2 regions of the Microbacterium gawkjiense genome follow, and region 1 is predicted to be linked to the other one. Evidence: predicted binding sites of a transcription regulator. Region 1 holds the regulator's gene; the other holds the start of a gene.
The links. Region 1 encodes HspR, which represses chaperone genes until heat shock. Its sites were predicted from a motif close to AAGTTGAGTCNNNNNGACTCAACTT; they were not measured.
Positions count from the first base shown of each region.

Region 2: the regulator HspR is predicted to act here: its motif matches at 1,297-1,321, upstream of Q9S71_RS02380 (Hsp20/alpha crystallin family protein).

Region 1 is NZ_JAUZVV010000001.1:1,269,836-1,281,542, forward strand. It holds gene Q9S71_RS06200 (glycosyl hydrolase family 95 catalytic domain-containing protein) at 1-1,902, shown strand, start outside; gene Q9S71_RS06205 (NADPH-dependent F420 reductase) at 1,962-2,597, shown strand; gene Q9S71_RS06210 (MFS transporter) at 2,678-4,084, opposite strand; gene Q9S71_RS06215 (GNAT family N-acetyltransferase) at 4,130-4,681, opposite strand; gene dnaK (molecular chaperone DnaK) at 4,862-6,721, shown strand; gene Q9S71_RS06225 (nucleotide exchange factor GrpE) at 6,724-7,323, shown strand; gene Q9S71_RS06230 (DnaJ C-terminal domain-containing protein) at 7,339-8,319, shown strand; gene Q9S71_RS06235 (heat shock protein transcriptional repressor HspR) at 8,330-8,770, shown strand; gene Q9S71_RS06240 (hypothetical protein) at 8,936-9,862, shown strand; gene Q9S71_RS06245 (hypothetical protein) at 9,904-10,494, opposite strand; gene Q9S71_RS06250 (endonuclease/exonuclease/phosphatase family protein) at 10,526-11,707, shown strand, end outside.
Region 2 is NZ_JAUZVV010000001.1:480,314-492,020, forward strand. It holds gene Q9S71_RS02370 (DUF2207 domain-containing protein) at 1-279, opposite strand, end outside; gene Q9S71_RS02375 (MarR family winged helix-turn-helix transcriptional regulator) at 316-744, shown strand; gene Q9S71_RS02380 (Hsp20/alpha crystallin family protein) at 819-1,268, opposite strand; gene Q9S71_RS02385 (prolyl oligopeptidase family serine peptidase) at 1,408-3,459, shown strand; gene Q9S71_RS02390 (alpha-amylase family protein) at 3,505-4,941, shown strand; gene Q9S71_RS02395 (organic hydroperoxide resistance protein) at 4,996-5,418, opposite strand; gene Q9S71_RS02400 (MarR family winged helix-turn-helix transcriptional regulator) at 5,432-5,854, opposite strand; gene Q9S71_RS02405 (zinc-binding dehydrogenase) at 6,025-7,068, opposite strand; gene Q9S71_RS02410 (carboxymuconolactone decarboxylase family protein) at 7,101-7,418, opposite strand; gene Q9S71_RS02415 ((R)-mandelonitrile lyase) at 7,415-7,822, opposite strand; gene Q9S71_RS02420 (DUF2255 family protein) at 7,878-8,117, opposite strand; gene Q9S71_RS02425 (helix-turn-helix transcriptional regulator) at 8,114-9,016, opposite strand; gene Q9S71_RS02430 (multidrug effflux MFS transporter) at 9,226-10,488, shown strand; gene Q9S71_RS02435 (cyclophilin-like fold protein) at 10,784-11,146, shown strand; tRNA gene Q9S71_RS02440 (tRNA-Arg) at 11,344-11,416, opposite strand; gene Q9S71_RS02445 (asparagine synthase) at 11,479-11,707, opposite strand, start outside.

The DNA of each region.
Region 1 (11,707 bases):
GCGCCCCACCGCGTGCTCGTCCACGAGCTCGAGAGCGACGACCCGATCGACGTACGCGTCGAGATCGAGACGCCGCTGCGCGAGCTCGGCCGGGTCGAGAACGACGCGGCGACGACCCTGCTCGTGCAGGTGCCGTCCGACGTGACGCCCCCGCACGACGAGGTGGACGAGCCCGTCGTCTACGAGGAGGGGGCCGCCGCGGTGCGCGGCGCGCTGCACGCCCGCATCCTCACCGACGGCACCCTCGTGCGCGGCGGCCGCGTCCTGCGCGCCACCCGCGTGACCGTCGTCCTCGCGACCGCGACGACCTTCACCGGGATGGGGCGGATGCCGGAGGGCACCGAGCGTGCCGCCGCGCGGCGCGCGACCGAGCTCGTGAACGCCGCCGTGTCAGCCGGGCTCGACGAGGTGCGCACGGCGCAGCTGCGCGACCACGCCCGCCTCTACGACCGGGCCGAGCTGACCCTCGGGGTCGCGCCGGAGTCGGCCGAGCTCGACACCGCCGAGCGTCTGCGCGCGCTCGGCGACGGCGGCTCCGTCGACGTGGCGCGCGACCCCGGCATGGCCGCGCTCCTGTTCCACTACGGCCGCTACCTGCTGCTCTGCTCGTCGCGGCCCGGCGGGCTGCCGGCGACCCTGCAGGGCATCTGGAACCAGGACGTGCGCCCCGAGTGGAGCTCGAACTACACGACGAACATCAACGTCGAGATGAACTACTGGGCCGCGCACACGACGAACCTCAGCGAGACCGAGGAGCCCCTGCTGGGACTGCTCGACGCCCTCGCCGACAGCGGCGCCGAGACCGCGCGGCGGCTCTACGACGCCCCCGGCTGGGTCGCCCACCACAACACGGATGCCTGGGGGTACACCCAGCCGGTCGGCGACGGCGAGCACGACGCCGCATGGGCGTTCTGGCCGATGGCGGGGCTCTGGCTCTGCCTGCACCTCGCCGAGCGCGAGGCGTTCGGGGTCACCGACCGCGCCGAACGCCTGCAGGCGTTCCGGCTGCTGCGCGGTGCGACGGCGTTCGCCCTCGCCTGGACGACCGTGCCGGACGACGGTGTGCGCGGCACCGCCCTGTCCACCTCGCCCGAGAACGTCTTCCGCACGGCGAGCGGCGCCCCGGCGGCCGTCTCGGAGTCGGCGACGCTCGACGTCGTGCTGCTGCGCGCGCACCTCGACGCGTTCGTCCGCGCCGCGCACCTCGTCGGGCAGGAGGACGACCCGCTCGTCGCCCAGGCGGTCGAGGCCCGTGCCGAGCTGCCCGGGATCCCGGTCGTCGACGAAACGATCGCCGAATGGCCCGGTGGTCGCGAGGCCGTCGACCCGCACCACCGCCACCTGTCGCCGCTCGTGTTCGTCTACCCCGGCACCGAGCCGCTGACCGAGGACCTCGCTGCCGCGGCATCCCGCTTCCTCGACCTGCGCGAGGACGAGTCCACCGGCTGGTCGCTCGCGTGGAAGATCGCCCTCCGCGCCCGCCTCGCCCAGCCCGAGCGCGTCGCTGCGCTCCTCGCGCTCGTCTTCCGCGACATGTCCGTCGACCGCGGCGACCACTCGGGCGGCCTGTACGACAACATGCTCGCCGCGCACCCGCCGTTCCAGATCGACGGCAACCTCGGCTACACGGCGGGTCTCGCCGAGTGCCTGCTGCAGTCGCACGGCGACGGGATCGCGCTGCTGCCGGCGCTGCCCGCCGCGCTCGGCGCCGGATCCGTGCGCGGCCTCGTCGCCCGCCCCGGCATCGAGGTCGACCTCGCGTGGGATGCCGCCGGTGCCGTCACCTCGGCGCGGGCGCGGGCCCGCGTGACCACCGCCGAGGGAACGCACGCGTTCCGGCACGGAGACCACCGGATGGAGGCCGTGATCGGCTCGGCGTGGAGCGTGCTCATCGGGGAGTGATCGGCATCCCCCAGCCCTCGTTCGGGAATGCCCACGGTCTCGCGGCGTTCCCTCGAGACATGACACACGTAGGAATCATCGGCGCAGGACACATCGGCTCGGCCATCGCACAGGTGCTGGTCGGGCAGGGCCATCAGGTCGCGATCGCGAACTCGCGCGGGCCGGAGACCCTCGCAGAGCTCGTCGCCGAGCTCGGCGATAACGCGCAGGCCATGACGGCAGCGGAGGCCGCCGCCTTCGGTGAGTGGGTCGTGGTGACCGTGCCGCTCAAGGCGATCGACGACCTGCCCGTCGCGGAGCTCGCCGGCAAGATCGTCGTCGACACCAACAACTACTACTGGGAGCGCGACGGCCGCATCGCCGAGCTCGAGGAGAAGAAGACCACGACCTCGCGGATGCTGCAGGACCGCCTGCCGCAGTCGACCGTCGTCAAGGGCTTCAACCACATCCCCGCCGCCGACATCACGACCGACGGCGCCCCCGCGGGATCGCCGAACCGCCGCGCCCTCGCGACCGCGAGCGACTCGCAGGACGGCGTGACCTTCATCACCAAGCTCTACGACGACTTCGGCTTCGACACCGTCAACGTCGGCGGCCTCGACGAGAGTTGGCGCGTCGAGCGCGACCAGCCCGCGTACGTCATCCGGCAGAACGCCGACGAGCTGCGCGCGAACCTCGCCCGGGCCGAGCGCTGACCCCGGCATCCGCTCGCGAGCCGACGCGAACGGCACTCCTCCCCGGTGGATGGATGCCGAACGCGTCGGCTCGCGGTCGTTCAGCGCAGGTGCGCGGGGCGGGGGAGCTTCACGAAGAGCATCAGCACGAGTCCCAGCACGAGGACGATCGCGATGCCCAGGATGCCCCAGTAGGTCGCCCCGAAGACGGCGATGAAGAGCGTCCACATGGCCGGCGCGAGGAAGCTCACGACGCGGCCTGTCGTCGCGTAGAGGCCGAAGACCTCGCCCTGCATGTGCTCGGGTGTGACACGGGCGAGGAGCGACCGGGTCGACGCCTGCGCGGGACCGACGAAGGCGCACAGGAGCAGCCCGAGGATCCAGAACGGCAGCTTGCCGGCGTCGTGCAGCAGGAACACCGCGAGAGCCGTCACGACGAGGCCGCCGAGCGAGGTGAGGATGATCGCCCGCGCGCCGTACCGGTCGTCGAGGCGGCCGGCGACGACCGTCGAGATTCCTGCGACGAGGTTCGCGGCGATGCCGAACAGGATCACCTCGTTCGGCGAGAACCCGAAGGCCACGGCGGCGAGGACGCCGCCGAACGCGAAGACGCCGCCGAGCCCGTCGCGGTAGACGGCGCTCGCGAGCAGGAACCACGCGGTCGGGCGGTGCGAGCGGAACAGGTTCGCGATCGAGCGGAAGAACTCGCGGAACCACGCCGCGAAGCCCAGCGGCGGCGCGCCGGCGGGAGCGGGCGGTTCGGGGACGTTGCGGAAGAGCGGGATCGCGAACACGATCGTCCACACGGCGCAGCCGACCGCGATCAGCCGGTAGGCGAGTCCGTTCGACGTGTCGAGGCCGAACCACTCGACCGCGTTCAGGACCACGACCGCGACGAGGGCCAGGATGCCGCCGATGTAGCCGAGCCCCCAGCCGAGACCCGACACCTTGCCGACCGTGCGCGGGGTCGAGACGCTCACGAGCAGTGCGTTGTAGTTGACGCCGGCGATCTCGGAGGCGACGGCGCCGAGCGAGACGAGAATCGCGCCGATCCAGAAGAACGACGGGTCGGCGAAGACGAAGAACAGGCCGAACTGCAGGAGGGCGAGCAGAGCGGTCGCGATCAGCAGCCAGCGCTTCTTGCGGCCCTTCCGATCGGCGACCTGACCGAGGATCGGCGCCAGCAGCAGGATCGCGAGCCCCGCGATCGTCGAGACGAGGCCGTAGCCGCTCGACAGATCCGCGAGGGCGGACTGCTTGAGCGGGTCGTCGTCGGCGAGGGCCGCGATGTCCGCCGGCAGGAAGGTGTCGGAGACGAGGTACAGCGACACGAAGACGAAGGTCAGGATGACCGAGTTGAACGGCTGGGTCGCCCAGTCCCACATCGCCCACGACACGACGCTCTTTCGCGCGACGGGGCGCTCCTCGAGGTCCTGGAACATCACGGGCAGGGCGCCGCTGTCGGCGGTGGCGGGGATCTCGGGCGCCCCGCCGGTGGAACGCGTCATGAGGCGCACACTACCGCGCGTGCGGTACTTCCCGGTGACGTGGGCTCACCCGGCGACGGGGGCGTCCCAGACCACCGGCGTGACGGTGCCGTCGCGCCAGTCGCGGCGCAGGATGCTGTATGCGACGGATGCCAGCAGTCGCCCGTCGTCGACGGGCCAACCCTCGCGGTAGTACGCCTCCTGCACCCAGCCGCAGCGGACGAACACGCGGCGCATCGCCACGTTGTCCTCCCGCGTCTGCCCTTCGAACCTGTTGACCTCGGGCATGGTGGTGAACACGTGGTCGGTCGCGGCGCGGAGTACTGCGGCGGCGAGCCCGCGACCGCGGTGGGCGGTGTCGAGGCGCAGATCGAACAAGGGAGCGTCGTCGCTGAGGTCCTCGAGGCGGAAGAAACCCAGGCGACCGTGCTCGTCGGAGTCGATCCAGAAGGACGCGTGATCCTCGTCCGCGTACGCGCCGTCGTCGATCGCCTGCGAGATCTGCGCCGCCGTGGGATGCGTCCGCACGTGGAACGGGAACGACTGCGAGCTCATGAACGCGATGAGGGTGTCGCGGTCGGCACCGGTCGGGTCGAGGGGAGTGAAGCGGATCGGCATCCGTTCACGCTACGACGGCGAAGACGGGTCGATCGAGTCTGCAAACTTGATATGAGTCGGCTCAAGTTGGTTTGACGCTCGGGGCAGGTCGGAGTAGCCTTGAGTCATCGCGGCTCAGGTTGTGGCCGAAGCCGCGGAAAGACTTCAGATCTACGCAAACGCCACACGAAGGAGAATCACATGGCACGTGCAGTGGGAATCGACCTCGGAACGACCAACTCGGTCGTCGCCGTCCTCGAAGGTGGCGAGCCGAAGGTCATCGCCAACGCCGAGGGTCTTCGCACGACCCCCTCGGTCGTCGCGTTCACGAAGGACGGCGAGGTGCTCGTCGGCGAGACCGCCAAGCGCCAGGCCGTCACGAACGTCGACCGCACCCTCACCTCCGTCAAGCGCCACATGGGCACCGACTGGAAGACCCAGGCGATCGACGGCAAGAACTACACGCCGCAGGAGATCTCGGCCCGCATCCTGCAGAAGCTCAAGCGCGACGCCGAGCAGTACCTCGGTGACACGGTGACGGATGCCGTCATCACCGTCCCCGCCTACTTCAACGACGCCGAGCGTCAGGCCACGAAGGAGGCCGGTGAGATCGCGGGCCTCAACGTGCTCCGCATCATCAACGAGCCGACCGCCGCCGCGCTCGCCTACGGTCTCGACAAGGGCAAGGAGGACGAGCTCATCCTCGTCTTCGACCTCGGTGGTGGAACCTTCGACGTCTCCCTGCTCGAGGTGGGCAAGGACGACGACTTCTCCACGATCCAGGTGCGCGCCACCGCCGGTGACAACCGCCTCGGCGGCGACGATTGGGACCAGCGCATCGTCGACTACCTGATCAAGCAGTTCAAGGACACCAGCGGCGTCGACGTCTCGAGCGACAAGATCGCCCTGCAGCGTCTCAAGGAGGCCGCGGAGCAGGCGAAGAAAGAGCTCTCCAGCTCGCAGTCGACCTCGATCAACCTGCCCTACCTCTCGTTGACCGACTCGGGCCCCGTGTCGCTGTCCGAGACCCTGAGCCGCGCGAAGTTCGAGGACCTCACGAAGGACCTGCTCGACCGCACCAAGAAGCCGTTCGAGGACGTCATCCGCGAGGCCGGCATCAAGGTCGCCGACATCGACCACGTCGTGCTCGTCGGTGGGTCGACGCGTATGCCCGCCGTGAGCGAGCTCGTGAAGAAGGAAGCCGGCAAGGAGCCCAACAAGGGCGTCAACCCGGACGAGGTCGTCGCCGTCGGCGCCGCCCTGCAGGCCGGTGTCCTCAAGGGTGAGCGCAAGGACGTGCTGCTCATCGACGTCACCCCGCTGAGCCTCGGCATCGAGACCAAGGGCGGCATCATGACCAAGCTCATCGAGCGCAACACGGCCATCCCGACCAAGCGCAGCGAGACCTTCACGACCGCCGACGACAACCAGCCGTCGGTCGCCATCCAGGTCTTCCAGGGCGAGCGCGACTTCACCCGCGACAACAAGCCGCTCGGCACGTTCGAGCTCACCGGCATCGCGCCGGCACCCCGCGGCATCCCGCAGATCGAGGTCACCTTCGACATCGACGCGAACGGCATCGTGCACGTGTCCGCCAAGGACAAGGGCACGGGCAAGGAGCAGTCGATGACGATCACCGGCGGCTCGTCGCTGCCGAAGGACGACATCGAGCGCATGGTGCGCGAGGCCGAGGAGCACGCGGCCGAGGACAAGAAGCGCCGTGAGGCCGCCGAGGTCCGCAACCAGGCCGAGACCCTCTCGTACTCGATCGAGAAGCTCCTGAACGAGAACGCCGACAAGCTGCCCGAGGACGTCAAGACCGAGGTCCAGGCCGACGTCGACGCCCTCAAGACGGCGCTCGCGGGCGACAACGACGACACCGTCAAGGACGCCTACGACAAGCTGAACTCCTCGCAGACGAAGATCGGCGAGGCGATCTACGCCGCCAGCCAGGCCGAGGCCGCACAGGCCCCGACCGACGCGCCGGCCGGTGAGCAGGCGGCATCCGATGAGGATGTCGTCGACGCCGAGGTCGTCGACGACGAGGACGAGAAGAAGTAAGCATGGCGGACAAGGACTTCGAGGGGCCCGACGACGGCGACGAGGTCGTGGACTCCGGGGCTGCCGACCAGGCGGCCCCGGAGGGCGCCGCCGACGGTCCCGACACGCAGCCCGAAGAGCTGACGGTCGACGACATCCTCGGCGCCGCCCAGTCCGACGAGGCTGCGGTGGCCGATGCTCCCGCCGAGGAGCATGACCTCGTCCTCGACCTCAAGCGCGTCCAGGCCGAATACGCCAACTACCGACGCCGCACCGAGGAGCAGCGCGAGGTGGAGATCGCGCGCGCCAAGGGTTCCGTCGCGAAGGGGATGCTGCCGGTCCTCGACGACCTCGACCGTGCTGAGAAGCACGGAGACCTCGAGGAGGGCACGCCGCTCGCCGCGATCGCCGACAAGATCCGCACGGTCGTCGCCCGCCTGGGCGTCGAGCGTTACGGCGAAGCCGGTGAGGCCTTCGACCCGCAGCAGCACGAGGCGATCTTCCAGGCGCCGACTCCCGGCACCACCGAGGCGACGATCCTCGAAGTGGTCGAGGTGGGCTACCGCCTGGGCGACCTCGAGCTGCGTCCCGCCAAGGTCGTCGTCGCCGTCCCGGCCGAGTAAGGGAAGGGAGGGGCAATGGCCAGTCAGGACTGGTTCGACAAGGACTTCTACAAGGTCCTCGGTGTGTCGAAGGACGTCTCGGATGCCGAGTTGAAGAAGACGTACCGCAAGCTGGCGCGCACCTACCACCCCGACTCGAACGCGGGGGATGCCGCGGCCGAGGCGAAGTTCAAGGAGATCAGCGAGGCGTACTCGGTGCTCAGCGACAAGGAGCAGCGCGCCGAGTACGACCAGCTGCGCGCCATGGGCTCGGGAGCGCGCTTCCAGCCCGGCGCGAGCGGCGGCGGGTTCGAGGACGTGTTCAGCAGGTTCTCGACCGGAGGAGGCGGCCAGCAGGCCGACTTCGACGACCTGTTCGCGATGTTCGGGCAGCAGGGCGGGGGCCGCTTCGGCTCGGGCCGCTTCGGGCAGCCGAGCGGCGGGTTCCGCGGCTTCGGCGGTCCGCAGCGCGGTGCCGACGTCACCGCCCGCACGACCCTCGACTTCACCACGGCCGTGAAGGGCGACACGATCACCCTGCAGGGCGAGGACGGCAGGCCGATCAAGGTCAAGATCCCCGCGGGGGTCTCGGACGGGCAGAAGATCAAGCTGCGCGGGCGCGGCCGGCCCTCCCCGGACGGCGGCGAGGCGGGCGACATTGTGCTGACGGTGGGCGTGCGCCCGCATCCCGTCTTCACGCGTGAAGGGCTGAATCTCCGCATCCACGTCCCCGTGACGTTCACCGAAGCGGCCCTCGGCGCCACGATCGAGGTGCCCACGCTCGGCGGCGACGTCGTCAAGCTGCGCGTGGCCCCCGGCACCCCGTCGGGGCGCGTGCTGCGCGTCAAGGGGCGGGGCGTGCAGACCGCGAAGGGCACCGGCGACCTGCTCGCCGAGGTGCAGGTCGCGGTCCCGACGCACCTGGACGGACCGGCGCGCGAGGCGCTGGAACGCTTCCACGAGCTGGAACCCAAGGAGAACCCCCGCGCCGATCTGATGGCCAAGGCGCGCGAGTGAGGTGAGAGGCATGGCGAACGAGCAGGTCGACGAAGAGGCCCCGATCCTGGCGATCGCGGTCGCGGCCGAGCTCGCCGGCATGCACCCGCAGACGCTGCGCCAGTATGACCGGCTGGGACTCGTGGTACCGGCGCGCACCCGAGGCGGGTCGCGCCGGTACTCCCTCCGGCACGTCGCGCAGCTGCGCGAGGTTGCCCAGATGTCGGCCGACGGCGTGAGCCTGCCGGCGATCTCGCGCATCATCGAGCTCGAGAACGAGGTGCGGATGCTGCGCCGCGAGGTCTCGGGACTGCAGGCGCGCCTGCGCGACGAGGTCGCCGCCCGCCGCGGTGCCCGCGTGTTCGCCGCCGGCGCGACCGGCTCGGTCGTCACGCTCCGCCAGGGCACGCGCGTGCGCCGCGCGACCGACGTCGTGCTGTGGCGCCCGCATCCGTCCCCCTCCGACGACTGACGCTTTCGGCGGTTGCCGAGGGGTCGCAGATGGTCGCCCGACGGCGTCTGAAGCGACCATCTGCGACGTCTCGAGGCTTCTCCAGGGGGTCCGACGGGCGGGCGGATGTCCACAAGGGGGCGACGGGCGGGTGGGTGACGGTGATCGCGGCGGGATCGTTGGCGGATGCCGAGTGTCCTTCCCCCGGGTCTCCCCGACCGCTTCCTCGTCGCGCACGCTCTCGACGCCGGCGTCACGCGCCGTCGGTTGCGGCATCCGTCCCTTGCGGCGCCGTTCTACGGTGTCCGTTCCCGTGAAGAGGCTCACGACGTCAGGGCGCTCGCCCTCGGCTATCTGCCCAAGCTGCGGGCCGGGGAGCATTTCTCGCACGCGACGGCGCTCGTCCTCGCGGGAGGGTGGGCTCCCGACCGACTCCGGTCCGCCCTCGATGTGACCGCGCTCCCACCGATCATTCGGGCTCGCGGGGCGGGAGTGCGCGGGCACCGTTCCCAGGCGGCCCGCCTCCGGCTGATGGACGGGATGCCGGTGGTCGAGCCGGCGGTCGCGTGGTGCCAGGCGGCATCCCTTCTCAGCGACCGTGAGCTCGTTGTCGCGGCGGATGCGCTGCTCCGTCGCCACCACCCTGTGCTCACCGTCGATGCGCTGGAGGCCGCGGTCGCCGAGCGGGACGGGTCGCGCGGCGTGCGGCGATTGCGACGTGCGCTGGAGCTTACGGAGCCGCAAACCGATTCCGTCGCGGAGACGCTCCTTCGTCTGGACGCGCGGGAGGCCGGGCTTCCGCCGTTCGAGGTGAATGCCGAGATCCGGGATGCGCACGGTCGGTTCCTCGCCTACGGCGATCTGGTCCACGCGCCGACGAAGGTGCTGCTCGAATACGACGGGCAGCAGCATCGCCTCGACGACCGTCAGTTCGCGCGCGACGTGGATCGGTTGGACGACCTCGCCGCGGCGGGGTGGCGGGTCATCCGGGTGAACCGTTGGCATCGCGGCGCCGCCCGCCGGTGGGCACTCGAGCGCACCCGCGCCGCCCTCCTCGAGCGGGGATGGCGCCCCGAGGCGTCGCAGATGGTCGCTGCGCGCCGGCGAAAGTGACCATCTGCGACGTCTCGGCGGCGGGGCGCGGATGCCGGGGGTCAGGCGGGGTCGATGCGGAGGGTGCCGGGGCCCTCGCCGACGGTCAGGTCGTCGACCAGGCGCAGCGACCGGGCGAGGGCGTCGACGGCGGGGATGACGGTGCCGAACCGCTCGCGGTCGGAGATGACCGCGGTGAGTGTCACGAGGTGGGTGCCGGTGTCCCACGTGTACGACGCGAACGGGGTCTGACGCGGGTTCGGCGGCAGCGGCATCTCGAGCTTCTCGCCGACACCCAGGGGCGAGCCGGTGAACGTGACGGTGTCGTCGTACTCGATCGGCATGCTCGCCCGCATCGTGCGCAGCTGGGGCGTGAGCTCCTGCACCTGGGCCATCGCGACGAGCAGCTCGGGATCGTCCCTCCACACCCACGCGAGCAGCCGCCCGTCGGCGCGGCGCATGAGGGCGGGGATCGCCTGGCTCATCGCCCACGCCGCCACCTTGCTACCGGGCTGTTCGCGGCCGAACGCGGCGTTCGCCTGGGCGAGCAGCATCCCGATCGCCTTCTTGCGGGCGCGTCGTCCACGGAACCCGAAGGATCCCGTGATCGGGACCCATCGCGCGGGGTCCGCCTGGGCAGAGATTCGCGTCATGCCGACAAGCGTAGGTTGCTATCATCCGCCTATGCTGCGCGTCCCCCACGCTCGCAGCGCCGTCGCAGTGATCGTCGCGATCGCGCTCGCCCTCACCCTTCCCGCCTCGCCCGCGTTCGCCGCCTCCGTCCCGCCCAAGGCCGGCCTCGTGAACTACGTCGGCGCCTCGACGACCTCGCTGACGGTCGACTGGGCCGACATCCCGGGAGCGACGAGCTACTACGTCTACGCCGGCACGAGCCACGCGCAGGTCACGCGGCCCGAGCACCCCGTCAACCAGAAGACCACGACCTCCAAGGCGACGGTCACGGGGTTGAAGCCCGGGGTCGCGTACTTCATCCAGGTGCGCGGGGTGTCGTCGGCGGGCATGGGTCCGCGCTCGTCGCCGGTCGCGCACGAGACGATCACCGCGCAGGCGACCCTGCCGGCGTCGTGGCCGAGCTATCACGCGGTGAGCTGGAACGTCTGCTCCAACGTCTGCTCGGGCATCGCCTCGCGCAAGACCGTCATCGACAAGCGCATCGCCGAGCTCGCCCCCGACATCGTCGCCCTGCAGGAGGCGTCGAAGTACACCGCCGCCCCCTCGGGCTACCGGTTGGCCTACAACGGGCAGAACGACATCCTGATCCGCAACGGCCGGTTCGCCCCCGTCGCCGCGAAGTCCGGCGGTGCGACCTCCGGCGCGACGCTCTTCCCCTCGACCTACGCGTCGGCCGGCAAGGGGATGTCGTGGGCCGCCGTGCGGCACAGTTCCGGTGCCTACCTGCTCGTCGTCAACACGCACCTCGTGGTCGGCACCTCGGCATCCGTCGTCCGTCAGCGCGAGTACGAGGCCGGCAAGCTCGCCGACGCTATCTCGGCGACCCTGACCAGGCTGAACAAGACGCATCGGTCGCTCACCGACTGGACGAAGGCGCCGGTGATCGTCCTGGGCGACTTCAACACGCACAAGTCCCGCACCGGCGACAAGACCATGGCGGTGCTCGAGCAGCGCGGCTGGCACGACGCGTACGACCAGGCGCGTGTGCTCAGCTTGCAGCACTACAACACCGCGAACCCGACCATGTCGCTCACCCCGTTCGTCAGCGTCACGTGGGGCGACCACGTCGACAAGGTGCTCGTGCGGCCGTCGCGGTCGGTCGTGTTCCGGTGGGCGAACGCGGGCAAGACGGCGGGCGGAAAGTGGATCGGACCGCTCGGGTCGGACCACCAC
Region 2 (11,707 bases), 790 kb from region 1:
GAGGCTCGGCCGCAGCGGCTGACCGTCGTACTCGTCGGGGATCACCCGTCGGATGCCGCGGTTCTGGTCGGTCTCGGGGAACCGCGCCACGAACTCCTCGACCACCCGCATCCGACTCGTGCCGTCCTCGGCGCGGGTCAGCGTGTAGTCGACGGTCAGACTGTCGAAGGAGAAGTCCTCGACGTCGGCGTTCGCCGCCGAGGGAGCGCCCACGAGAACGCCGAGCGCGACGGCGACGACGGCTCCGGCACGGGCGAGACGACGGGACCAGGGCTGCACGCGGTCAACCCTATGAGCGACGCTACAGTTGACGCCATGACCGACCGCCGCCTCGCCATCGCTGCCTGGGAGAGCCTCTTCCGCGCGCAGCACGAGGTCCTGGCGGAGATCTCGCGGGACTTCGAGGACGACGACCTCTCGAGTGCCGAATACGACGTGCTCCTGACCGTCACGCGCTGCGAGGGTCACACCGCGCGGCTGCGCGACGTGACGGCGAACATGCTCATCAGCCAGCCGAGCGTGTCGCGCCTGGTCGACCGGATGGTGGCGCGGGGGCTCGTCGCGAAGTGCCCCGACCCCAACGACGGCCGCGGCGCCGTGCTGCGCGCCACGGAGCAGGGCGCGGCGATGTTCCGCCGGCTCGCGACGACGCACGGCCGCACCATCGCCGAGCGGATGTCGGTGCTCACCGACGACGAACTCGCCGAGCTCGAGCGGCTCACCGCTCGCCTGCGCGGCGTCTGACGACAGGAAGATCGCCCCGCACCCGAGACGGGGTGCGGGGCGATCGTCGTCTCACCGCCGGAGCGGTGCGCCGGTCACTGGTCGATCGGCTGCGGCTCGCTCTCGCGAGTGGTGATAGTCGGGGACGAACCGTCGGCGACGACCTCGACCTTGCGCGGCTTGGCCTTCTCGCTCACCGGGATGGTGACGGTCAGCACACCGTTGTTGTAGGTCGCGGTGATGGCGTCGGTGTCGATGCCCTGGCCGAGGTTCAGCTGGCGGAGGAAGCTCGCGGTCTCACGCTCGCGCGTGATCCACTTGACCCCCTCGCCCGACGACAGCGTGCGCTCGGCGCGGATGGTCAGCAGCTGGCCGTCGACGTCGATGTCGACCGACCCCGGGTCGATGCCGGGGAGGTCGGCGTTCAGCACGTAGTGGTCGCCGTCGCGGTACAGGTCCATCGGCATCCGTCGCGGGCCGCGGCGCGTGTCGAAGAGCGTCGACGCCAGGCGGTCGATTTCACGGAACGGGTCGTAGGTCGCCATGATTCTCTCCTTTGTGCAAGTGGTCTGAAAGTTGAGCCCCTGCGGCTCAAGTACGTCCAGATTAGCACTCGCGCATGGAGAGTGCCAATGGTTCTCGCACGGCGAACGACGCGGCGGAGGTGCCCCGTAGGCTGACCGCATGAGCGCCCACGAGATCGCCCCCGAGCCCGCCGACCCGTTCCTCTGGCTGGAGGAGATCGACGGATCCGCGGCTCGCGCGTGGGCCGCGGAGCGCACCGCCGAGACCGAAGGCGCCTATGCGGGCGCTGCCCGCGACGCGCTCGAGACCAGGCTCACCGGCATCCTGCAGGACCCCGACCGCCTCGTCGTCCCCAGTCGTCACGGCGACCTCATGTACGACCTGTGGCGGGATGCCGACAACCCGCGCGGCCTCTGGCGCCGGACGTCCCTTGCCGCCTTCACGGCGGGCACTCCGGACTGGGAGATCCTGCTCGACGTCGACGCACTGGGCCGCGAGGAGGGAAGGACCTGGGCCTTCGCCGGCGCGACGCACGGCCCGGCCGGCAGCGGCCGCGCGCTCGTGCGCCTGAGCCCCGACGGCGGTGACGCCGCCGTGGTGCGCGAGTTCGACCTGGAGACCCGCCGCTTCGTCGAGGACTCCCCCTTCGCCCTCGACGCGGAGAAGTCCATGATCGCGTGGGTCGACCGCGACACGCTGCTCGTCGCCACGGCCCTGCACGGCGGCGGCGTCACGGACTCGGGCTATCCGATCACCGCCCGCGCCTGGCGCCGCGGCGAATCGCTCGAGGACGCGCCGCCGATCCTCACGGGTGTCTCGTCGGACGTCGGCGTCTTCGCACACGTCGATCACACGGGCGGTTCCGCGACGCCGATCGTCGTCATCGCGCACGACTTCTTCCACTCCGAGGCGTGGGTGTGGAACGGCGCCGAACCGCACCTGATCGCCGTGCCGCAGGACGCGCACGCCGACGTGCACGGAGACCTGGTCGCCGTCCGGACGACGACGCCGTGGCGCATCGGCGACACGACGCATCCGTCGGGCACCCTCCTGCTCGGCCCCCTCGAGACCGTGACGAGCGGGGACGGGTCGGGACTCCGTGTCGCGTTCGCGCCGACCGACACCGCGGTGCTCGAGTCCTGGACGTGGACGAAGACCCGCCTCGTGCTGACGATCCTCGACCGCGTGCAGAGCCGGCTGGTGTCGCTCGACCCGGCGACGCTGACCGGTGTCGAGCTCGACCTCGGGCTCGGCGACGACGACCTCTTCAGCGCGAACGTCGCGACAGCCGACGACGACGAGGACGACCAGCTCTGGGTCGTCGCGCGCGGCTTCCTCACACCGCCCACCCTGCTCGTCCTCGACCCGGGAGCGGAGCCGCGGGTCGTCGACCGCAGCCGCGCGACCTTCGACGCGACGGGTCTCGTCGCCGAGCAGCACTGGGCGACGTCGGCCGACGGCACCCGGGTGCCGTACTTCGAGGTCGGCCCCCGCGAGCGTCACGGCGCTCTGCCCGTGCTGATGAACGGCTACGGCGGCTTCGAGCACGCGCTGACGCCGGAGTACCCGACGATCGTGGGCCCGGCTTGGCTCGAGCAGGGTCGGGTGTACGTCGTCGCGAACATCCGGGGCGGCGGTGAGTTCGGCCCGGAATGGCACCTCGCGGCGCTCCGTGAGAACCGCCACCGCGCGTACGAGGACTTCGCCGCCGTCGCCCGTGACCTCGTCGCCCGCGGCGTCTCGACCCCCGACCGCATCGCCTGCCACGGGCGCAGCAACGGCGGGCTGCTCGTCGGCAACATGCTGACCCAGTACCCCGACGACTTCGGCGCGATCGTGTGCGGCGTCCCGCTGCTCGACATGCGGCGGTACACGCGCCTGTCGGCCGGCGCGAGCTGGATCGCCGAGTACGGCGATCCCGACGACCCCGCCGACTGGGAGTTCGTGAAGACCTTCTCGCCGTACCACCTCATCGAGCCCGGGCGGCGGTACCCGGCATCCCTCATCTACGCGGCGGCCAGCGACGACCGGGTCGGGCCGGTGCAGGCGCGCAAGATGGCGGCGCGGTTGGCGGACGAGACGGATGCCGAGGTGCACTACCTCGAGCCCGTCGAAGGCGGTCATGCGGGCACCATCGACGCGGCGGCCACCGCGGCGCTGCATGCGACGATCCACGCGTTCCTCGACAGCACGGTGGGCCGCGCCGACTGAGGCGGGAACGCCCGCCCTCTACGCTGGGAGCGGGAGGTCCACCGCATGAGCACCATGGGGGCCGTCGAGGAGGAACTCGCGGCCACGCTGTCGACCGTCGCTGAGTGCACCCGCGTCGACGAGGCCGCGGCGGACCGCATCCGTCGGCACCTTCCCGCGCTGCACGACGCCCTCGCCGAGCGGGCGGACTCCTCGTCGTCGCTGCTGGCCGATCTCGTGACGGCAGCGGTAGTGGCGGCGAACGGTCGCTCGCTCGAACTCAAGGTGCACGGTGAGCAGCGCGCGGCCCACGCGCCTACTTCCCGCTCGCGCTACGCCCTCGGCGCGGCGTGCTTCGCGGATCGTTACGCCGGCAACCTCGCGGGGCTCCGCGACGAGATCCCAGCGCTGCGCGAACTCGGCGTGAGCGTGCTGCACGTGCAGTCGCCGTTCGCCCGGCGCGAGGACGGCGCCGTCGACCTGCGCCGCGGCGACCCCGGACTCGGCTCGATCGACCGGCTCTCCGACCTGGCGGCCGAACTGCGCCTGTCGGGGATCGCCCTGGCCGTCGACGTCCCCGCCGCCTCGGATCTGCGCGTGTTCGTCGACGATCTGCTGTTCCTGGCCGGCCGCGGCGTCGAGGTCTTCCTCGTCCCCGACCGCGAGACGGCGGCGGTCACCGCCCCGGTGCTCGCGATCGGTGCGCCCGGGGTCGAGGTGCTGCCGGCATCCCCCGGGTCCGCGCCGCTGTGGCAGGCGTTCGCCACGGGGGACGCCGCTCCCCTGCAGCACGCGCTCGAGCGGCGTGACGGACGCAGCGTCGTCGTCGCCGTCCGCGACGCCGACGCGGTCGTATGGCAGACGGATGCCGCCGAGCTCACCGCGCGCTACACCGACGGCTCCGCCTTCGGCCGGGGGATCGCGACCGACGGCGGCGTCGCGGGGACCACGGCCTCGCTCGCCGGCGTCGAGGCCGGCGACCCGCTCGGCGAGGCGCGGGTGGTGCTGGCCCACGCGCTCCTGCTGAGCCTGCCGGGGCTGCCGATGCTGTGGCTCGGCGACGAGGTGGGCCAGCTCAACGACCCGACGTTCCGCGACGATCCGGAGCGACGCGACGACGCCCGGTGGACGCACCGGGGCCAGAAGCCGCGGGACCGCTACGCCCAGATGACGGATGCCGCCACCTCGGCCGGCCGGCTCCGGCGCGACATCACGAAGCTCATCGCGGTGCGTCACACGACGCCGGAGTTCGACGGGGCGCGCCTCATCGGTTTCGACGTGCCGGCGCCGTCGGTCGTGGGCTACCAGCGACCCGGCGACGGGACCGTCGTGCTGATGCTGGCGAACGTCGCCGCCGAACCGGTGCACGTGCCGGCCGTGACGCTGTCGGGCTTCGCGCCGACCGCCCTCGATCTCGTCGAGGGTGTCGACGTCGGGATCGACGAAGGGCTCACGCTGCCCGCCTGCGGATTCCGCTGGCTGCGCGTGAGCCCTGTCGCTTGAGTCCGGTCCTCTGAGACCGGCCCTCTGAGTCCGGCCCTCTGAGACCGACGGAGGTCAGTCCTCGACGACCGTGACGGTGACCTCGATGTTGCCCCGGGTGGCGTTCGAGTAGGGGCAGACCTGGTGCGCGGCATCCGCGAGCGCCTGCGCCTGGTCGTGCGGGAGGTTGGGGATGACGACCTCGAGCTCGACGGCGAGGCCGAATCCGCCCTGGCCGTTCGAGCCGATGCTGACGCGCGAACCGACGCTGGTGTCCTCGAGGGTCACCTTCTGCGCGCGGGCGACGGACTGCAGGGCGCTGTGGAAGCAGGCGGCGTAGCCCGCGGCGAAGAACACCTCGGGGTTCGGAGCGCCACCGGCGCCACCCATCTCCTTGGGGACGCGCACGTCGGTGTCGACGAGACCGTCGGCGGTGCGGACGTGCCCGTTGCGGCCGCCTCCGGTCGCGAGGGCCTCTGCGGTGTAGAGGGCTTCCATGGGGGTCCTTTCGTCAGGAGGCGATCGCCTCGTCGGTGGTGCGCATGACGCGGTTCAGGTCGTGGACCACGTCGAGCAGCATCCGCGCCTTCTCTTCGTTCAGCCCGGTGCAGCGCGCGATCTCCGCGCCGACGACGGACAGCTCCGAGCGGAGAGTGCGGCCGTCGTCCGTCAGCGCGACCTCGACGACACGCTCGTCGTGGGGGCTGCGCGAACGGGAGACGACACCGCGCGCTTCGAGGCGGCGGATGAGGGGCGAGAGGGTGCCCGAATCGAGGAAGAGCTCTTCGCCCAGTTCCTTGACCGACCGGGGCTCCTGCTCGCCGAGGGCGACGATGACGAGGTACTGCGGGTACGTCAGCTTCCACGGCGCGAGCACACGCCGATAGGCCTGCGTGAACGCGTGGCTGGCCGAGTACACCCCGAAGCACACCATCTGCTCGATCGCTCTCATACGACAATGGTTGCACGCAATTGAATTGTGCACAACTTACCTGTCGTCGTGGACAGGCAATACTGATCGGATGACGACGACGGATGCCGCGACGGGCGATGAGCCGGCGGGACCTCGCGCCATGACGCAGGCTGCGCAAGGTCCCGCTCCCGTCAGATCGTGACGAGCGCCTTCAGCGTCGACCGTGCATCCATGTCGGCGTACGCGGCGGGCACATCGTCGATCGTGTAGGTGCGGTCGAACACCTTGCCGGGAGTGATCGTTCCGTCGAGGACGAGCGGGATCGACTCCTCGATGTAGGCACGAACAGGGGCCGGGCCGCCTGTGAGGGTCAGATTCCGGCCGAACAGCGACATGAAGCCGACGCCGGCCTTCTCATACTGCGGCACACCGACCCGCGAGATCACGCCGCCGGTGCGCGCGACGCGGTGCGACTGCTCGTAAGCGGGCATGAGGCCCACGGCTTCGAGCACGACGTGCGACCCGAAGCCGCCCGTGAGGTCGAGGACCTTCTGGATTCCCTCCTCGCCGCGCTCGGCGACGACATCGGTCGCGCCCCACTCGACGCCCAGATCGGTGCGATCCTTGTGTCGACCCATGAGGATGATCCGCTCCGCGCCCAGCTGCTTCGCGGCGAGCACCGCGGACAGACCGACCGCGCCGTCGCCGACCACCGTGACGGTCTGACCGGGCTGGATGCGTGCCATGTGCGCGGCGTGGTAACCCGTCAGGTACACATCCGACAGCGTCAGCAGAGACGGGAGGAGTTCCTCGTCCTTCTCTGTCACGCCGGGCACGACGACGAGACTGCCGTCGGCCAGCGGGATCCGGGCGAGCTCGGCCTGCAGTCCCGCCGTCTCGGGCGTCGCGTAGAAGCCGCCGTGCGGGCACGCCGTCTGGAACCCGTCCTTGCAGATCGGGCAGGTGTTGTCGGCGAACGCGAAGGGCGCGATGACGAGGTCGCCCTTCTTCACCTGGGTGACCGCTGACCCGAGCTCCTCGACGACGCCGAGGAGCTCGTGTCCCATGCTCTGACCATGCTCGCTCGCGCCCATTGAGTGGTACGGGTGGAGATCGGACCCGCATACGCAGGTGCGGACCGTGCGCACGATGGCGTCGGTGGGCTGCTGGATGACCGGATCTGCGACAGTCTCGACGCGGACGTCCCCCGCGCCGTACATGATGGTGGCCTTCATATGTCCTTCTCTTATATTCGGGTTGTCGTGGGTCAGCTGTGGGCGAAGACGGCGCGGACGACGCCAATCGCCGCCATGGCGCGCGGCCAGCCGACGTAGAACGCAAGGTGGGTGATCGCCTCGACGAGTTCGGTCTCGGTGACCCCGTTGTCGCGCGCGAAGCTCGCGTGGAACGTCAGCTGCTCGGTGGCGCCGAGCGTGACCAGAGCGGTCACGGTGACGAGGCTGCGGTCGCGCTTGGACAGCTCACTGCGCTCCCAGACCTCGTCGAAGAGGATCTTGTCGGTGTAGTGCGCGAGAGCGGGGGCGATGTCGCCGATGGCATCCGCTCCGCCCGTCCAGCCGCTCATTCGGTCTTCCCTTCGTACTCGGCGTCCGTGATGTGCTCTTTCCACACCGTCGTCGTCGCGGGGTCGTCGCCGTTCTCGAGCATCGCGATGTGCTCCATGAACGTGTCATCAGCAGACGCGTGCCAATGGTCCTGTCCGGGCGGCGTGTACAGCGTCTCGCCGGGACGGACCTCGATGATCTCGCCGTCGCGCGTGCCGAATCGGGCTACGCCCTGCGTGACGCGGAGGTACTGGCCGCGGGCGTGGGAGTGCCACGCCGTGCGCGCCCCCGGTGCGAACTTGACGACGGCGACGCTCATGCGCTGATCGGGTTCGTTGGGCACCGCGATCATGTCGACCCACACGTCACCGGCGAACTGCTCCGGCTGATTCTTGGCTGTCGGGCGCTGGGGCTCGATCCTCATAGCCTTCCTTCTCTGTTGTCGGGATTCTGGGGGGCGCCGCGCACTCGCACGACGATCAGACTCGCGGGCGGGTCGATCCGGCCGCCGTAATCTGTCCGGCGCGCTGTGACACCGCCGCCCGGTACCACCGCGATCCGACACCGTTCCACGCCCGCACGAACAGCCGGCCGTCGACGACGACGGACCAGATCCACGTCGGTGTCCCGGGAGTGATCCCGTCGGCCCGGAGCGGTGCGATATGCGGGTCGTCCGTGGCTGCGATGGCGGCGAGGTCCTCCTCACCCCACTCGGTCATCGGCCCACCGCCGACTCAGTGTCGGTCGACTCCTCGGGGGCAGACGGGTGTTCGGCAGCCCACGACGCCAGCAGGCGCAGTCGGTCGGCAGACGCGGATCCGGGTTCGGCCGTGTACACCAGCAGGACGTTCCCCGGCTCCGCCGTCACCGCGAGCTCCTCATACGCGAGGGTGAGCTCACCGACGACGGGATGCTGGAATCGTTTCGTCCCGGCCCCGTGCGTGCGCACGTCGTGCGCTGCCCACAGCCGCCGGAACGTCTCGCTCCGGGTCGACAACTCCCCTACCAGCTCCTGCAGGGCACGATCGTGGGGATCGCGGCCGGCCTCGGCCCGCATGATCGCGACACACATCCCCGCGAACACCTCCCAATCCGGGTAGAACTCGCGCGCCGCCGGATCGAGGAACTGGAATCTCGCGAGGTTAGGGACGCGACCGCCGTCGCCGATCACGGGCGAGTAGAAGGCGCGCCCGAGTTCGTTCACTGCGAGGAGATTCTGACGCGGGTCCCGGACGAACGCGACAGCGTCGGTGATCGCCCCGAGCGCCCAGTGGAGGCTCGCCCGCGGTGCCCCCGCCCTCGGTGCGCGTCGACGGGAGCGGCCGCTGGTCGGGATGCCGTCCGCCGCGCGCGCGAGGTCGAGCAGGTGAGCGCGCTCCGTGTCGTCGAGCTGCAGCGCATCGGACACCGCATCGAGCACGGCCGCCGAGGCGCCGGCGATGGCACCGCGCTCCAGCTTGGCGTAGTACTCGACACTCACGCCGGCGAGAGCCGCGACCTCACTGCGGCGAAGCCCGTCCACGCGCCGGTTCGATCCTGCGGTCAGCCCTGCCGCCTCCGGGGTGACCCGCGCGCGGCGCGACATCAGGAACTCACGCACCTCGGCCTTGTTGTCCATGCGTCGAGGCTAGATCGCAGGGCACCGCCGTGGGAGACCCTCCGGGTACACCCCCCGCGAGGCATCCCCGAAGCGAAATCGCTCACGCGTACCCGCGCACGGCCCGTGAGATCATCCCGCCGCGCAGACCATCGCCCCAGGGATGCCCCGCCGGTACACCCTTCACCGGTGACTCCCGCGAGCCGGGCGACCCGCGAGAGGGTGGCACCATGACCGCTCGCCAGCCCGCACGCGCCGCACACCGACGACTTCTGCCGGCTCTGTTGCTCCTGCTCACCGTGTTCGGCCCGATCTCGATGGACCTGTATCTGCCCGCGTTGCCCGCCCTGGCGGGGGAGCTCGGGGCGGCGACCTCGGTCGCGCAGCTCACCGTGACCGCCTGCCTCATCGGGCTCGCCGCCGGCCAACTCGTCGCAGGCCCTCTCTCCGACCGCTACGGCCGCCGCGGCATCCTGCTCGTCGGAATCGTCGCGTACATCGCAACGTCCGCCCTGTGCGCCGCGAGTCCGACCATCGAACTGCTCATCGCGGCGCGCGTCGTGCAGGGCATCGCCGGCGGCGTCGGCGTCGTGATCGCGAACGCCGCCGGGCGCGACACCTACTCCGGTGGCGAGCTGATCCGCTTCTACGGACGCCTCACGGTGGTCGGCGGGTTCGCCGCGATCGTCGGGCCGTTGATCGGAGGCCTGCTCAACACGATCGTCGACTGGCGCGGACTGTTCACCTTCCTCGCCGCCGCCGGAGCCGGCATCATGATCGCAACGCTGCTCGTGTTCACCGAGACGCTCCCCGCCTCCCGACGCACCCGCGGCGGATTCGCTCCCACCCTGCGTGACTTCCGCACCCTGCTGACCGACCGAGTGTTCCTGGGAGCCGTCCTCGCTCAAGGCTTCCTGTACGCAGCCCTGTTCGCCTATCTGTCCGGCGCGACGTTCGTCCTGCAGGACATCTACGGACTCACGCCGCAAGGGTATGCCGCCGCGTTCGGACTGAACTCCGCCGGCTTCATGGTCTTCGGCTACCTCGCCGGCCGCGCCACCGAGAGATGGAGCGTCACGGGCACGCTCCTCACCGGTCTCGCCGTCGCCGGGGTCGGCGCGCTCGGGCTGCTGCTGTCCGGCACCACCCCGACGCCACTGTGGGTGGTCATCGTGTCGCTGTTCACCCTCGCCAGCGGAGTCGCGATCACCTCGCCGCCCGCAACCACGCTCGCCCTCGCCGAGTACCCCGACATCGCAGGAACGGCGTCGTCGCTGCTCGGCATGGTGCGGTTCGGATTCGGAGGCGCCGCCGCACCGCTCGTCGGCGTCGCGGGAGCGCTGAGCATCCTCCCGCTCGGCATCGTCACGACCGCCGCCGTCGCGCTCGGCGCCGTCAGCTTTACCCTCGCGCGCCCGACAGTCGGCGCCGCACTGTCGATTCCCGTCGGCGAGCGTGCAGAGATCGAAGACGCGCCGGAAGCGATCGCGTGAACCGGGATGCCTTCGGAGTTCGCCTGTCGGCGGTGACTCCCCCGTTCGACACGAACTTGCTTCATCGGAGCAGACGGTATCCGCCCCTCTCGTCGGAGACATGATGACATCGAAACAAACGTGGCGCAGAACGTTGCCCCTCGGGACGCTCACGCTCGCGCTCGCCCTGACCGCGTGCGGCGGCGCCCGCGACGCGCAGCGTGAGGCCGCGGCAAGCAATCCGCCGACGCCGATCACCCCATCGGAGTCGGGAGCGACGGCATCCAATGATCAGCCTGACGACACGGAGGACGACATGCTGGGAACACGCGTAACCTTCGCCGCCGGTGACGTAACCGTCGAGGTGACGATAGAGCAGGACACTCCCACTACGCGGTCGTTCCTGGCGATGCTGCCGATGACTCTCGAGTTCTCCGACTTCGGCGGTAAGGAGAAGGTCGCGATGCCGACGGGCGAATGGGACTTCACCGGAGCGGCCGGCTTGAACCCGAAGGTCGGCGACCTGTTCTCCTACATGCCGTGGGGCAACCTCGGCTTCTTCTACAACACCGACGGCAACACCTTCGACGAAGCTCTCACCAAGATCGGCGAGACCGGAGACATCGATCAGATCCGACTGCTCGATGGGCAGCAGGTCATCATCGACGTCGCCGACTGAGCTGCAGATCGCGGTCGAGGATCTGTTCGAGAGACCTCATCGACACCACCCAGCGTCACTGCGCGCCGCCACACGCCATACGTATGTGTGCACCACGTCGCCACTCGCCGTTCGAACGTGGTGGCAGTACCCCGCAGAAACCACGAAAACCCGCGGAATTCCGCGGGTTTTCGTTGAAGGACTGTCTCAACACAGTGTGCGCCCGAAGGGACTCGAACCCCTAACCTTCTGATCCGTAGTCAGATGCTCTATCCATTGAGCTACGGGCGCATGGCCTGTTTCCGGGCCGAGGAACAGCATACGTCACCGCGGGCCGCATCCGAAATCGAAGCCTATTCGAGCTCGCCCGGATCGATCCCGCCGGGGCCGGCCTCGAGGATCGGCTCGGGCTCCGCGCCCTCTTCGCGCAGGGCCTGTTGCTTGGCGACGCTGCGTCGGTGCGCGCGGAGCTTGGGCAGGTCGACCAGGCGCAGCGCCTGCATGCGGGCCACCCGCATCCGCTCGTAATCAGCGTCGAGGTCGGGGCGCGCCGCCGTGATCCGCAGGGACCGGTCGATGTTC